Regions from separate parts of the Streptomyces sp. NPDC057565 genome, predicted to be linked through region 1. Evidence: riboswitches for the same ligand, from Rfam matches in the RefSeq annotation. Region 1 holds a riboswitch; each other region holds the start of a gene.
The links. Region 1 has a riboswitch for cobalamin ahead of ACFU8W_RS37135 (cobalamin biosynthesis protein). Riboswitches for the same ligand answer to the same signal wherever they lie in the genome.

Region 1 (4,148 bases):
GGTGGAGGTCGCCAAAACGATCTCCGGCGGGATCATCAACGAGGACGGGCTACGGACAGAAGTCATCTTCGCGGCCCTCGTCGGCGCCATTCTGTGGAATCTGCTGACCTGGTTGGTCGGGCTGCCGTCCAGTTCGTCCCACGCACTCTTCGGCGGCCTGATCGGTGCCGCGGTGATGTCGGCGGGCTGGTCCTCGGTCGACGGCGGCACCGTCGTCACCAAGGTGCTGCTTCCCGCGGTCGCCGCCCCGGTCGTCGCCGGTCTCGCCGCACTGCTGGCGACCAGGCTGACCTACCGGATCGGCGGCGGGATCCGTAACGACGCCCAGGAGAAGGCCACCGCCAAGGGCTACCGGGCCGGCCAGATCGCCTCGGCCGGACTGGTCTCGCTCGCCCACGGCACCAACGACGCGCAGAAGACCATGGGCATCATCACCCTGGCCCTGGTCACCGGTGGGGTCCTGTCCCCCGGCTCGAACCCGCCGGTCTGGGTCATCGTCTCCGCCGGTCTGGCCATCGCACTCGGCACCTATCTGGGTGGCTGGCGCATCATCCGCACCATGGGCAGCGGCCTCACCGAGCTCAAGCCGCCGCAGGGCTTCGCCGCCCAGACCAGTGCGGCCACAGTCATCCTGGCCTCCTCGCACCTCGGCTTCTCCCTCTCCACCACCCAGTCCTGCTCCGGCGCCGTGATGGGTGCGGGGCTCGGCCGCCGGGGCGGTGTGGTCCGCTGGTCCACCGCCACCCGGATGTTCGTCGCCTGGGGTCTGACCCTGCCGGCCGCGGGTCTGGTCGGCGCGGGCGCGGAGTTCCTCACCAAGCAGGGCACCTGGGGTGTCACCGTCGTCGCCGTCCTGCTCGTCGCGGGCTCCGGAGCGATCTGGCTGGTGTCCCGGCGCAAGCCGGTCGGGCACGACGATGTCGCGCCCGACGGCGAGGACGCCGAGCCGGCGGGTGTCATCACCACCGCCATCGCGGCCGTCACCCCGCCGCCCGCCGGGGCGGCCGCGGTCGCCACGGCAGTGGACACGACCACGGACCTCAAGACCACCATCCCGGCCCAGCCCGGAACCGTCGCCGCCGATCCGGCGCGGCCCGCCACGGTGTAAGGACAGATCACCATGAACATCGACTGGGCAGCTCTCGGCTCCGTTTTCGGCGTCTCGCTCGTCGTCACCGTCGCACTGGTGGGCCTCTTCACCCTGGGCATCGTCGGACTCTCCAAGCAGGCCGAACCGGCCGCGCAGGGCGGCTCCACCGGAGGCTCCCTGGTGCTCGCCCGTGCGGGTGCGTACCTCTGCTTCGGGCTCTGCGCGGCCGCGGTCGCGTACGGGATCTATCTGATCGTCGCCTGAGCCCCTTCCCGCGCTCCCCCGTCGGGCCGGACACACCTCACGTGTGTCCGGCCCGATGTGCGTCTGCGCACACTGCACCGCCGCAGGTCAACGCCAGGTTGACGGGCGTTCGCGCAGCGTGGTGGACTGCCGGAGCCATTTACGGCGACAGCAGAGGAAGCCGGTGCGAATCCGGCGCGGTCCCGCCACTGTCACCGGGGAGCAGTCCCCCACACCGGAAGTCACGGCTCGCGCATGCGGGCTGGAAGGCCGGGGGAACTGCGGATCCGGGAGCCAGGAGACTCTCGCCGCCGGTCACGTCGAACCAGGGCGCGGACCCTGAGTGAGGACATATCGCCATGCCCGGCTGCCGTGCGTCCGCCGTTTCTGTGCCGCTCCCACCAGGAGCCGGCTGTACGAAGGTCCTTCGAGGCAGTTCGGCCGGTTGAGCCGTGCGAGCCGACCGCATCTTCGCGTACGGCGCCGCCGCCGGTCTGATCGGCGATCTGCTGCTCGGTGATCCCCGCCGGGGGCATCCGGTCGCCGCATTCGGGCGGGCCGCGGCAGGCGTCGAACGGCGCCTGTGGCGCGACCACCGCGGGTGGGGCGCCCTGCACACCCTGGTCTGCGCCGGAGGCGCCGCGGGTGGAGCCGCGCTGGCCGCCCGTGCCGTACGCCGTCATCCCGCCGCCTCCGTCGCCCTGGCCGCGGCCGCCACCTGGTCCGTCGTCGGCGGCACCTCGCTGGGTCGCGAGGCGCGCGCCATCGGTGGCGCGCTCGCCGCCGGTGACATCGAGCTGGCCCGGGAGCGGCTCCCCCATCTGTGCGGGCGCGACCCGCACTCCCTCGACGGGCCGCAGATCGCGCGCGCCGTGGTGGAGTCCGTGGCCGAGAACACCTCGGACGCGGTGGTCGGCGCGCTGGTGTGGGGCGCGCTGGGTGGCGTACCCGGACTCGTCGCCTTCCGCGCCGTCAACACCCTCGACGCGATGGTCGGGCACAAGTCGCCCCGCCATCTGCGCTACGGCTGGGCCTCGGCCCGCCTGGACGACGTCGCGGGCTGGCCCGGCGCCCGGCTCACCGCCGTGCTCGCCGTGGTTGCCGGGGGGCAGCCACGTCGAGCGTTGCGGGCCTGGCGGGCGGACGCGGGCAGGCATCCGAGCCCCAACGCGGGTCCGGTGGAGGCCTCGTTCGCGGGGGCGCTCGGCGTACGGCTCGGCGGGACCCTCGCGTACGGCGGACGTGTCGAGCACCGGCCGGTACTGAACGGCGCGACCGGCCGTGCGGTGGAGACCGGGGACATCGAGCGCGCGGTGCGGCTGTCGCGCCGGGTGGGGGTGCTGGCCCTCGGCGTGTGCGCGGCGGGCCGGCTGATCGCGGGACGGTGGTCGCCCTCGGGGCGGCGTCCGGCCGCGGGACGGAGCGGGAAATGAGCGGCGGACTGCTGGTCGCCGGAACCACGTCGGACGCGGGCAAGAGCGTCGTCACCGCAGGCATCTGCCGGTGGCTGGTGCGCCAGGGCGTGAAGGTCGCGCCGTTCAAGGCGCAGAACATGTCGCTGAACTCGTTCGTGACCCGCGAGGGTGCGGAGATCGGGCGAGCGCAGGCGATGCAGGCGCAGGCCGCGCGGGTGGAACCGACCGCGCTGATGAACCCGGTACTGCTCAAGCCCGGCAGCGACCGGTCCAGTCAGGTCGTCCTGATGGGCAGGCCGGTGGGCGAGATGAGCGCGCGCGGTTACCACGGGGGGCGACAGGAATCCCTCCTCGGTACGGTCGTGGACTGCCTGGAGCAGCTTCGGGGCACCTATGACGCAGTGATCTGCGAGGGGGCGGGCAGCCCGGCCGAGATCAATCTGCGGCGCACCGACATCGTGAACATGGGGATCGCGCGGGCCGCGCGGTTCCCCGTCGTCGTCGTCGGCGACATCGACCGCGGTGGCGTCTTCGCCTCGTTCTTCGGCACGACGGCACTGCTCGGCGCCGAGGACCAGGCGCTGATCGCCGGCTATCTGGTCAACAAGTTCCGCGGCGACGTGTCGCTCCTGGAGCCGGGTCTCGACATGCTGCACGGGCTGACCGGGCGACGGACGTACGGAGTGCTGCCGTTCGCCCACGGCCTGGGCATCGACGAGGAGGACGGACTGCGGGTCTCGCTGCGCGGGGCCGTACGCGAGTCGGTCGTCGCGCCGCCGCACGGCGAGGACGTGCTGCGGGTCGCGGTGTGCGCCGTACCGCTGATGTCGAACTTCACCGATGTGGACGCACTGGCCGCCGAACCGGGTGTCGTGGTCCGGTTCGTGGACCGGGCGGAGGAGCTGGCCGACGCGGATCTGGTGATCGTGCCCGGCACGCGCGGGACGGTGAAGGCGCTGGCCTGGCTGCGGGAACGGGGGCTGGCCGACGCGCTGCTGCGGCGGGCGGCGCAGGGGCGTCCGGTGCTCGGCATCTGTGGCGGGTTCCAGGTGCTCGCGGAGCGGATCGAGGACGAGGTGGAGTCGCGGGCGGGGCGGGTCGACGGGCTCGGACTGCTGCCGGTGCGGATCCGGTTCGACCGCGAGAAGACCCTCGCCCGGCCGGTCGGTACGGCGCTCGGGGAGCCGGTGGAGGGGTACGAGATCCACCACGGGGTCGCCGATGTGCGGGGCGGCGAGCCGTTCCTGGACGGGTGCCGGGTCGGCACGGTGTGGGGGACGCACTGGCACGGGTCGCTGGAGAGCGATGCGTTCCGGCGGCGGTTCCTGGGGGAGGTCGCGCGGGCGGCGGGACGGCGGTTCGTGGCCGCACCGGACACGAGTTTCGGGGCGTTGCGGGAG
Region 2 (4,148 bases), on a different contig from region 1:
CCCACGGCGCATCCGTACGGCGCGCCGCCACGACATATCCGGCCACGCCCACCAGCAGCCCGAGCAGCAGCGGATTGCTGGTCCGCGACGCGGCGGTGGCCAGCCCGAGCGCCCACAGCCACCAGGCCCCGGCGGGCAGGGCATTGCTGCGGGTCGCCGCGGGCGCCCGCAGTGCATGGCTGAGCCGGACCGCGCCGGGGGAGGCGGTCATCCGCGCCGGCGGCGGGCCTGCAGGACGGCGGCGATGCCGAGCAGCAGGACGGCACCGAGCCCGACGAGCACGCCGGTGGACGGACCGCTGCGCCCGTTCCCGGGGTGGGAGGACGAGGGAGAGGCGGACGCCGTGTGCCCGCTGCCGGAGACCTGCTCACCGCAGCCCGAGGCGGGGTAGCCGGAGATGGCGCAGAGCAGGGCGTCGCTGCTGTAGCGCAGCGGCTTGGCCACCGAGGCGAGCGCCTCGGCGGTACTCGCCCCGGGGGCGACCTGCGCACAGGCGGTGCGCAGCGCGGGCGGCGTCTCCCCGGCCGGGGCGTCCGCCGCCGTGCCGGGGTCGATGACGAGCGCGACGCGCTTGGTGCCGTCCTTGGCGGGGGTGTCCGCGCAGACCGTCGCGAAGTCGGGGCTGCGGCGCGGCTTCGCCGAGTCCTGGGAGTCCTCGCTCACGGAGAACCGGAAGCCCTGCACCGCCCCGTCGTCGGGCCGGACGAGCGAGGGTCCCTGGGTGGCGTAGGCCCAGCCGGACCCCTTGCCCTCCCAGAACGACCAGTAGCGGTAGCCGGCCGCATGGGCGGTGCCCGCGCCGAGCACGGTCAGAGCGGCGCCGAGCACCAGCAGCAGCGCGACGGCCACCCGTCCGCCGAAGGCATGCCCCGCACGATTCCCCGCCCGGTTCACGGCTGCTTCCGGCGGCTGCTGATCAGGAAACCGATGCCCGCACCGGCGGCGAGACCGATACCGACCAGCCACCACACCCCGAGACCGGCGTCGTCGCTGGTGCCGTCCTGGGCCGAGAAGTCGTCCGGGGTCGCACTGGGCGTGATGACGGCGGCGGGCGCGGGACCGCTCGCGTTCAGCTCCCGGATCAGGTCGACGCCACCGAAGTCGCGGGCGTCGGCGCCGGTCGCGTGCGCGGCCAGGACCAGCTGGGCATAGGCGGCCGGGCCGCTCTCCTCGGCCCAGCTCCTGGAGTTCTTCTGCAGCCAGCCGACCGCGTCGGCCGCCTTGTTCTTGTGGCCCGCGGAGGCCAGGGCGACGACCGCGTCCGCGGTGTTGCCGAAGTCGGGCTGCGGGGTGGTGTCGTCGGAGCCCGGCATCGGCGGCAGGTTCAGATGGTTGCCGTTCTTCGCGAGGGCGCCCGCGAGGTGGAAGGCGCCGTTCTGGGCAGCCTGCTCCGGCTTGACGACGTCGCTCGTCCGGCAGGCCGGCGGCTTGCCCTCGACCGTGGCGTTGTCCCCGGCGGCCAGCCCCTTGCCCATCGAGCCGAGCACGGCGGCCGCGGTGGCATCCGCGTTCGCGGCGAGCTTCCCGGCCTTGTCGGGCTGGTACGCGAACGCGCCCCCGTCCTTGCCGCCGCACGGGATCGCGAGCGCGAGCAGTGCGTCGTACGGGGTTTTGCCGCCCGGATTCGTCATGTCGCCGATCCGCTGGCCCTGCCGGGCCAGCGCGCCGATCACGATCGAGGTGGAGTTGGCGTCGCTGGGGGAACCCGCGTTGTAGCCCCAGCCGCCGTCCTCGTTCTGGATGGACTTCAGCCAGCGGACGCCGTTGTTCACGATGTCGCCGTGCCCGCCGATTTCCGCCAGCGCCTGCACCGCGGCGGCGGTCGCATTGGTGTCCAGCATGGTCTTGGCGTCGCACGGCTTGGAGACATCGGCGCGGTACGAGGCGTAGGCGCCGCTCGCGCACTGCTGGGCGATCAGCCAGTCCACCGACTTCGTCGCGGGCACGACCCCCTCGACGCGCTGGGCGAGGAAGGCCAGCGACTGCCGCCAGACCCCGTCGTACGTCGGGTCCTTGGTTCCGTACAGCCCGGAGGGCAGCGCGACGGACGGGGTGGGGGAGGGGGACGGTGCCGCGACCGCGGCCGGGGCAGCGGCCGCACAGAGCACGGTGGCGGTGGCGGCGAGCGCTGCTGCGCTGCGGCGTACGGTCATGGCGGGCTGAGCCTCTCCTGGTGGGAAACCGGGCACAGGCACACTCAGGCACCAGGCTCCGGCCCCGTATTCCTCGACGGTGCCGGCCACCGGGGTTCCGGTGACGCGAGCCGGTCACGACCGCGGACAGGGCAGCCCGACTCACCGCTGTGTCAGCGGCTCACGGTTGCGTGGTCAGTGCCGGATTCGCACCGGCTTCCCCCTGAACGGGCATGATGACGACTCGCACATTCTACCGGGGCGTAGCCGGCCCCTTCCGGGCGGAGGGCTGCCTCACACAGCGACGTACGTCACGGGTCCGCTGCCCGGCACCGCCTCCGCGCGCCCCAGCTTCACCAGCCGGCGCACATGAGCCTCCGCCTCGGAGACGGCGATGTTCCGCGAACCGTACGGGATCTGCTCCCAGGGCCGGTTCCACTCCATCCGCTCGGCCAGTTGCCATGGCGTCAACGGGGTGGCGAGCAGGGCGAGCAGTCCGGTCAGCCGCTCCTCGTGATGGTCGAGGAGTTCCCCTACGCGCCCCGCCGCGTCCGCGAACGGGTGCTGGTGGGCGGGGAGCACCTCGGCGACCCCGAGCCGGCCGATGCGCTCCAGCGAGTCCAGGTAGTCGCCCAGGGGGTCGGTGACCGTCGCATCGTCCGGGTCCTCGTACAGCCCGATGTGGGGGCTGATGCCGGGCAGCAGATGGTCACCGGAGAAGAGACGGCCGCGGCCGGGCAGACCGGCCGGGTGGTCCTCCTCCAGGTGCAGGCAGACATGGCCGGGGGTGTGGCCCGGCGTCCAGATCGCCCGGAGCCGCCGGCCCGCGAGGTCGAGCAGCTCGCCGGGGACGATCTCGCGGTCCGGGAGGGCGGCGCGCAGTCCGGGGAGCGTGCGCATCCGGCCGCCCGTGCGGGCGGCGCGCAACGGGGCGAGGTGCTCCTCCGGTGCGCCGACCGCGGCGAGCTTCGCCGCGAGGTAGCTCAACCAGGTGCCCGGTTCGGATTCGCGGGTGCGGCGCACGATCGCGGTGTCCGCGGCGTGCATCGCGATCCACGCCCCCGATGCCTCGCGGACCTGTCCGGAGAGTCCGTGGTGGTCGGGGTGGTGGTGGGTGATGACCACGCCGTGGATGCCTGCGATGTCCACACCGACGGCGGCGACTCCGGCGACCAGGGTGTCCCAGGCGTCGGGGTCGTCCCAGCCGGTGTCGACGAGGACCGGCCCGCGGTCGGTGTCGAGGACATGCACCAGGGTGTGGCCGAGCGGGTTGTCCGGGATCGGGACCTTGATGGACCACACGCCGCCGCCGTGCTCGGTCACCTGTGTCATGGGCTCCCCATCTCTCGCGTCGGCCGGGCCGCGCTGTGCCACCCCTACTGTAACGAGAACTTGTTCCATTAGTAGCCCAAGTCGACCATCCGTGCGGGGGTGTTGCAGCGCCCCCGTCCGGGGCGTGGACTCCTGGAACTGGAACTGGTATCAGTTCTGACACGGAGTCAGATATGAAATCAGGTGTGGAGTCGGTACGTGCCGGGTCGCGGGAGGCAGCAGCCATGACCGAGCTTGTGGAACACGGAAAACTGTTCATCGGCGGGGAGTTGGTCGATCCGCTCGGCCGGGACGTCATCGAGGTGATATCGCCCCACACCGAGCAGGTCATCGGTCGGGTGCCGCACGCCTGTGAAGCGGATGTGGACCGGGCTGTCGCCGCCGCCCGCCGGGCCTTCGACGAAGGGCCCTGGCCGCGCGCGTCCCTGAACGAGCGGATCGAGGTGATCACGCGGATCAAGGACGCGTTCGCCGTGCGGCACGAGGAGATCGCCCGCGTGATCAGCTCCGAGAACGGAACTCCGTACAGCTCCAGTGTGATGGTGCAGGCGCTCGCCGCGATGATGGTGTGGGACGCGGCGATCACCGTCGCCCGCACCTTCCCGTACGAGGAGCGCCGCGACGGCGTCCTCGGGCCGCTGCTGGTGCGCCGGGAGCCGGTCGGGGTGGTCGCGGCCGTCGTGC
Region 3 (4,148 bases), on a different contig from region 1:
ACCAGTAGTGGCGCCGTCCACCGATCCCGTGGCCGACAGCACCGAGAATCCAGAGGACCGCACCGATCAGCACGAGTGCGACGCCGATGGTCCACAAGAAGGAAATTCCGGCCACCATGCCGATCACGAGCAAAATGACTCCGAGGACGATCATTGCGTCCCCCAATCTTTCAGGGCCACCTTCGAGTATGCGCCGGAGGGCATGTCCCCGCGTGGCGGACGACCGCTCTGGCCCGTAGTGCCGTCCAAGGCCGGGAATCCCTGGCCGGGAGGACCGCAGTGGATCACACGGGACAGCCGGGGTTTCGGGCCGACGAGGCGGTCCGACGGGCCTTCTCGACCACGCGCGATCCGGTCCGGCGAACCGCTACGCGACCCGCCTCTCCGGCGCCTGCTGTTCCTCTTCCTCGTCGGGCAGCTTCACGTCGGTCACCAGGATGTTGACCTCCACGACCTCCAGGCCGGTCATCCGCTCGATGGCGGCGATCACTTCGGTCCGGACGTCGCCCGTGAGCTCGACGATCGGGTATCCGTATTCGACGATGATCGACAGGTCGACCGCCGTCTGGACCTCGCCGACCTCGACCTTGACACCGCTGGTGACGGATTGACCTCCCGCTCCGGGCACCCGCTCCCGCACGGCCCCCATGCCGCGGGCGAATCCCCCTCCCATGCCCTGGACTCCGGGCACACCCCGGGCCGCCAGTCCGGCGATCTTCGCCACCACACCGTCGGCGATCGTGGTTCGGCCCCGCGACCCGGGTTCCGTTCGGCGGTTTCCACCGTGCGGTCCCGCTTCGTGCGTGGCCTCTGATTGCGAGCGGGTGGTTTCGGGCCGCTTCACCTGTGTTTGATCGGTCATGGTCGGTCGCCCTTCCGAAGAGAAGGTGGGTTCGAACGCCTTGGCCATTTTACGTACCATTTGTCCGCATCGCTCGAGCGGTACGGGTGTATGGGCGGACCCACGGACGGGCCCCGCGCGGAGAGGAGGGGCGGGTGGGCGGACTGCCCCTTCTCGTCCTCACACCTTCCTGGGCTCCGTCTCCACGCCCGCTTCGGTCTCTCCGTCGACGGACTCGAACAGACCGACCGGTCGCCGGAGAGATGCTGTGACCTGACGTCACGGGCGGGGCGGGCCGGTCCGGCGGTGTGAAGGACGACGCCGGGTTACGGGGCGACGGTTCCGGCGCTCAGGGACCGCCCGCAGCGCAGGTTCCAGCGGCCGGACCGGCCGCTGAGCTCGGTCAGCGTCAACGGGGCGACGTCCAACCGCCAGAACGCCTGCGGCGGAAGGCCCAGCGCATGCACGATCGCAGCGCGCACCACTGCGGGTTCGACCACGGCGATCACGCGGCCGTCACCGGCGCCGTCCCGATGCAACGAGTCCAGCCAGCCGCCTACTCGCGCACACAGGTCCAGCAGCGACTCACCGCCGTGCGGTGCCGCCGAAGGGCCGGACAGCCAGTCCGACACCGCCTCCGGCTCGGCCTCGCTCACCTCAGCCAGCCGCCGCCCGCTCCAGCGCCCCAAGTCCCAGCCACGGAGGGACGGTTCGGGCTCGGACCGCAGCCCCAGCGCCTCGGCGGTCCCGGCGCACCGCTCGTCCGCGCCGCACACCCGGCGGTCGGCGGCAGGCACCGCGTCCGCGGCCGCACGCGCCCGCCGGACACCGGACGCGTCGAGCGGGGCGTCGCCGTCGAAACGGGCTTCACGCAGCGCCGCATTGAGCGCCGGTGAGATCAACATCACCTGTACCGTCAACACCGGTGTCAACTCCCTGAACTGTGGACTCTCGGGTAAGCACACCATGGCCTCCGGGTCTTCCGGCCCCGCGGATGGCGCCATGGCGGCGGGTGCCCGCAGGCGGTATGGTCGCGACGAACATGACGACGGTGTGATGGAAGTCCGGTGAGAATCCGGCACGGTCGCGCCACTGTGAACCCGTACCTGTACGGGAAGTCAGACCCGGCACTGTCGTCTTCAGGCACCACGATCGGGACGCGTGTTCCCTCAGGAGGTTCTGCCATGGCACAGACTGCTGCCCCCGCAAGCGTTGCAACACCCGCCATCACCCCCATCTCGCTGAAGGCCATTGCCCCGTGGGCGGTCTTCTTCGGCATCCTCATGCTCGTCCTCCTGTACTTCGTCGGCGCCGAGCAGGGTGCCACCGCCCTCATTTCCGGCGAAGGTGTCCACGAGTGGGTTCACGACGGTCGCCACCTGCTCGGTTTCCCCTGCCACTGACACGCTGCGCACCTCAGGGGAACCCCTCATGAACTCCATATCCGTCAGAGCCCTGCTCGTCCGCGGCATGCTGGCCGGACTTACCGCGGGCGCGCTCGCTCTTGCGGTCGCCTACTTCCTCGGTGAATCCCGGGTGAACGCGGCGATCGCCCTCGAAGAGGCTCACAGCCACGACCACGGCGGCGGCGAGGAGCTCGTCAGCCGCACCATGCAGTCCACCGCGGGTCTCGCCACCGGTGTCCTGGTCTTCGGCGTGGCTATCGGCGGCATCGCCGCGCTGGTCTTCTGCTACGCCCTCGGCCGCATCGGCAGGTTCGGCCCGAGGGCCACGGCCGCATTGATTGCGTTCGGTGCCCTGCTGACCGTGTATGTCGTGCCATTCCTCAAGTACCCGGCCAATCCGCCGGCTGTCGGAAACCCCGACACGATCGGCCAACGCACCACCCTGTTCTTCCTGATGGTCGCCCTCAGCGTGCTGCTGGCCGTCGCTGCCGTCATCTTCGGCAAGCGGCTGGCTCCCCGCCTCGGCAACTGGAACGCGTCCATTGCGGCGTCCGCCGCCTATGTGCTCGTCATCGGGCTGGCCTACGCCTTCCTGCCCTCGTTCAATGAGGTCGGAAAGGACTTCCCGGCCAGTCTGCTGTGGGAGTTCCGCCTCGCCACTCTCGCCGTTCAGGCCACGCTGTGGACCACTTTCGGTCTGGTCTTCGGCTATCTGACCGAGCGACTGCTCGTGCCGAAGACCGGTGCGATGACGTCCGGGGGCGGTACCACGTCCCATGCGGGCGCCGCTGCGAGCTGAGGCGCCGGCCGACTCGTCGGCCGTATGACGGCAGAACCCGCCGGAGCGTCCCGGCGGGTTCTGCCCCTGAGCTCCTCTTATACGGCGTCCGTCGCGGCGGTGGCTTCAACCACGTACGTCACCTCCGTTGTGTCCGGCACCTCCGGCGTGTCCGACCATTCGACGATGAAGTACTTGACCCGGTCGTCCGCCCTGACGAAACGCATGCCTGCCGCCACCATGACGCGCTGGGACGCGATGTTGTCGAGGTCGGCATCGCCGTTCACGGCGGCGATGCCCTCGTCGCGGGCGAACTCCAGCAGCGCTCGCAGCGCCTCGGAGGCGTACCCCTTGCCGCGCGCCGCAGGGGTCAGGCCGTAGCCGATCGTCACCTGCCCCTCCGCGTTCGGAGCGCCGTGAAAGCCCACTCCGCCTATGGCGTGCCCGTCCTGGCGGAGGCGGATCTCGTAGGCGCCGAACGGCTGGGGGTTGCCGGAGTCGGCGCAATGCTCCAAGAAATGCCTGGCCCCGGCCGTGTCGCCGTCGGTGGGGTACTCCGGTGCCCATAGGGCACCCGGCCCCGGACGGTGGGCCACTACGTTTTCCGCCTCGGCGGGACTCAACGGGTGGAGTACGAGTCGAGGTGTCACAAGATCTCCCATGACCCGTCGGACTATCACGGCGGCGACCTTCGGCGCACCGGAATTATCGGAATTTTTGCTGCCTGAAGGGGGGTAGCAGTGCCCTGACCTTCGCGCACTGGGCGGAGCACCACGTGGCGGCCTTCCGCTGACATGGGCCCCGGTCGACGCAGCCGCCACCTCCCAGGCCGACGCATGTGGACACGGTCCGTCCGCAGCGGTGGGCCCGGTCGGCATGCGTTCGCCGACCGGGCCCACCGTCTTGCACCCACAGCGGCCGGGAATGAGGGCGGGCGTCCCTCGTCGGACAGTGTCCGTCCCGGAGCCCCGCCGTCTCAGCTGCTTATGTCCTCGCCGAAGTCCCCGGACATCGCCGCCGCCATCCTCAGGTGAGGCGTCGCCTCCTCCTGCCGGCCCTGCCGCTCCAGGGTGCGGCCGAGCATCAGCCGCGCATAGTGCTCCACCGGGTCGCGCTCCAGCAC

Region 2: it holds a riboswitch for cobalamin, as region 1 does, so the genes downstream of both, ACFU8W_RS07460 (prenyltransferase/squalene oxidase repeat-containing protein) here and ACFU8W_RS37135 (cobalamin biosynthesis protein) in region 1, are expected to answer to the same signal.
Region 3: it holds a riboswitch for cobalamin, as region 1 does, so the genes downstream of both, ACFU8W_RS01775 (CbtB-domain containing protein) here and ACFU8W_RS37135 (cobalamin biosynthesis protein) in region 1, are expected to answer to the same signal.

The regions. Positions count from the first base shown of each region.
Region 1 is NZ_JBHVFU010000038.1:15,225-19,372, reverse strand. It holds gene ACFU8W_RS37145 (anion permease) at 1-1,108, shown strand, start outside; gene ACFU8W_RS37140 (hypothetical protein) at 1,121-1,354, shown strand; cobalamin riboswitch at 1,507-1,638, shown strand; gene ACFU8W_RS37135 (cobalamin biosynthesis protein) at 1,786-2,766, shown strand; partial or broken gene ACFU8W_RS37130 (cobyric acid synthase) at 2,763-4,148, shown strand, end outside.
Region 2 is NZ_JBHVFU010000003.1:41,217-45,364, forward strand. It holds gene ACFU8W_RS07450 (energy-coupling factor transporter transmembrane component T) at 1-211, opposite strand, end outside; gene ACFU8W_RS07455 (SCO2322 family protein) at 208-894, opposite strand; gene ACFU8W_RS07460 (prenyltransferase/squalene oxidase repeat-containing protein) at 891-2,153, opposite strand; cobalamin riboswitch at 2,261-2,395, opposite strand; gene ACFU8W_RS07465 (MBL fold metallo-hydrolase) at 2,427-3,464, opposite strand; gene ACFU8W_RS07470 (aldehyde dehydrogenase) at 3,689-4,148, shown strand, end outside.
Region 3 is NZ_JBHVFU010000001.1:410,704-414,851, forward strand. It holds gene ACFU8W_RS01760 (hypothetical protein) at 1-166, opposite strand, end outside; gene ACFU8W_RS01765 (Asp23/Gls24 family envelope stress response protein) at 368-862, opposite strand; gene ACFU8W_RS01770 (histidine phosphatase family protein) at 1,168-1,746, opposite strand; adenosylcobalamin (AdoCbl) riboswitch at 1,873-2,023, shown strand; gene ACFU8W_RS01775 (CbtB-domain containing protein) at 2,026-2,244, shown strand; gene ACFU8W_RS01780 (CbtA family protein) at 2,273-3,046, shown strand; gene ACFU8W_RS01785 (GNAT family N-acetyltransferase) at 3,124-3,621, opposite strand; gene ACFU8W_RS01790 (tetratricopeptide repeat protein) at 4,002-4,148, opposite strand, start outside.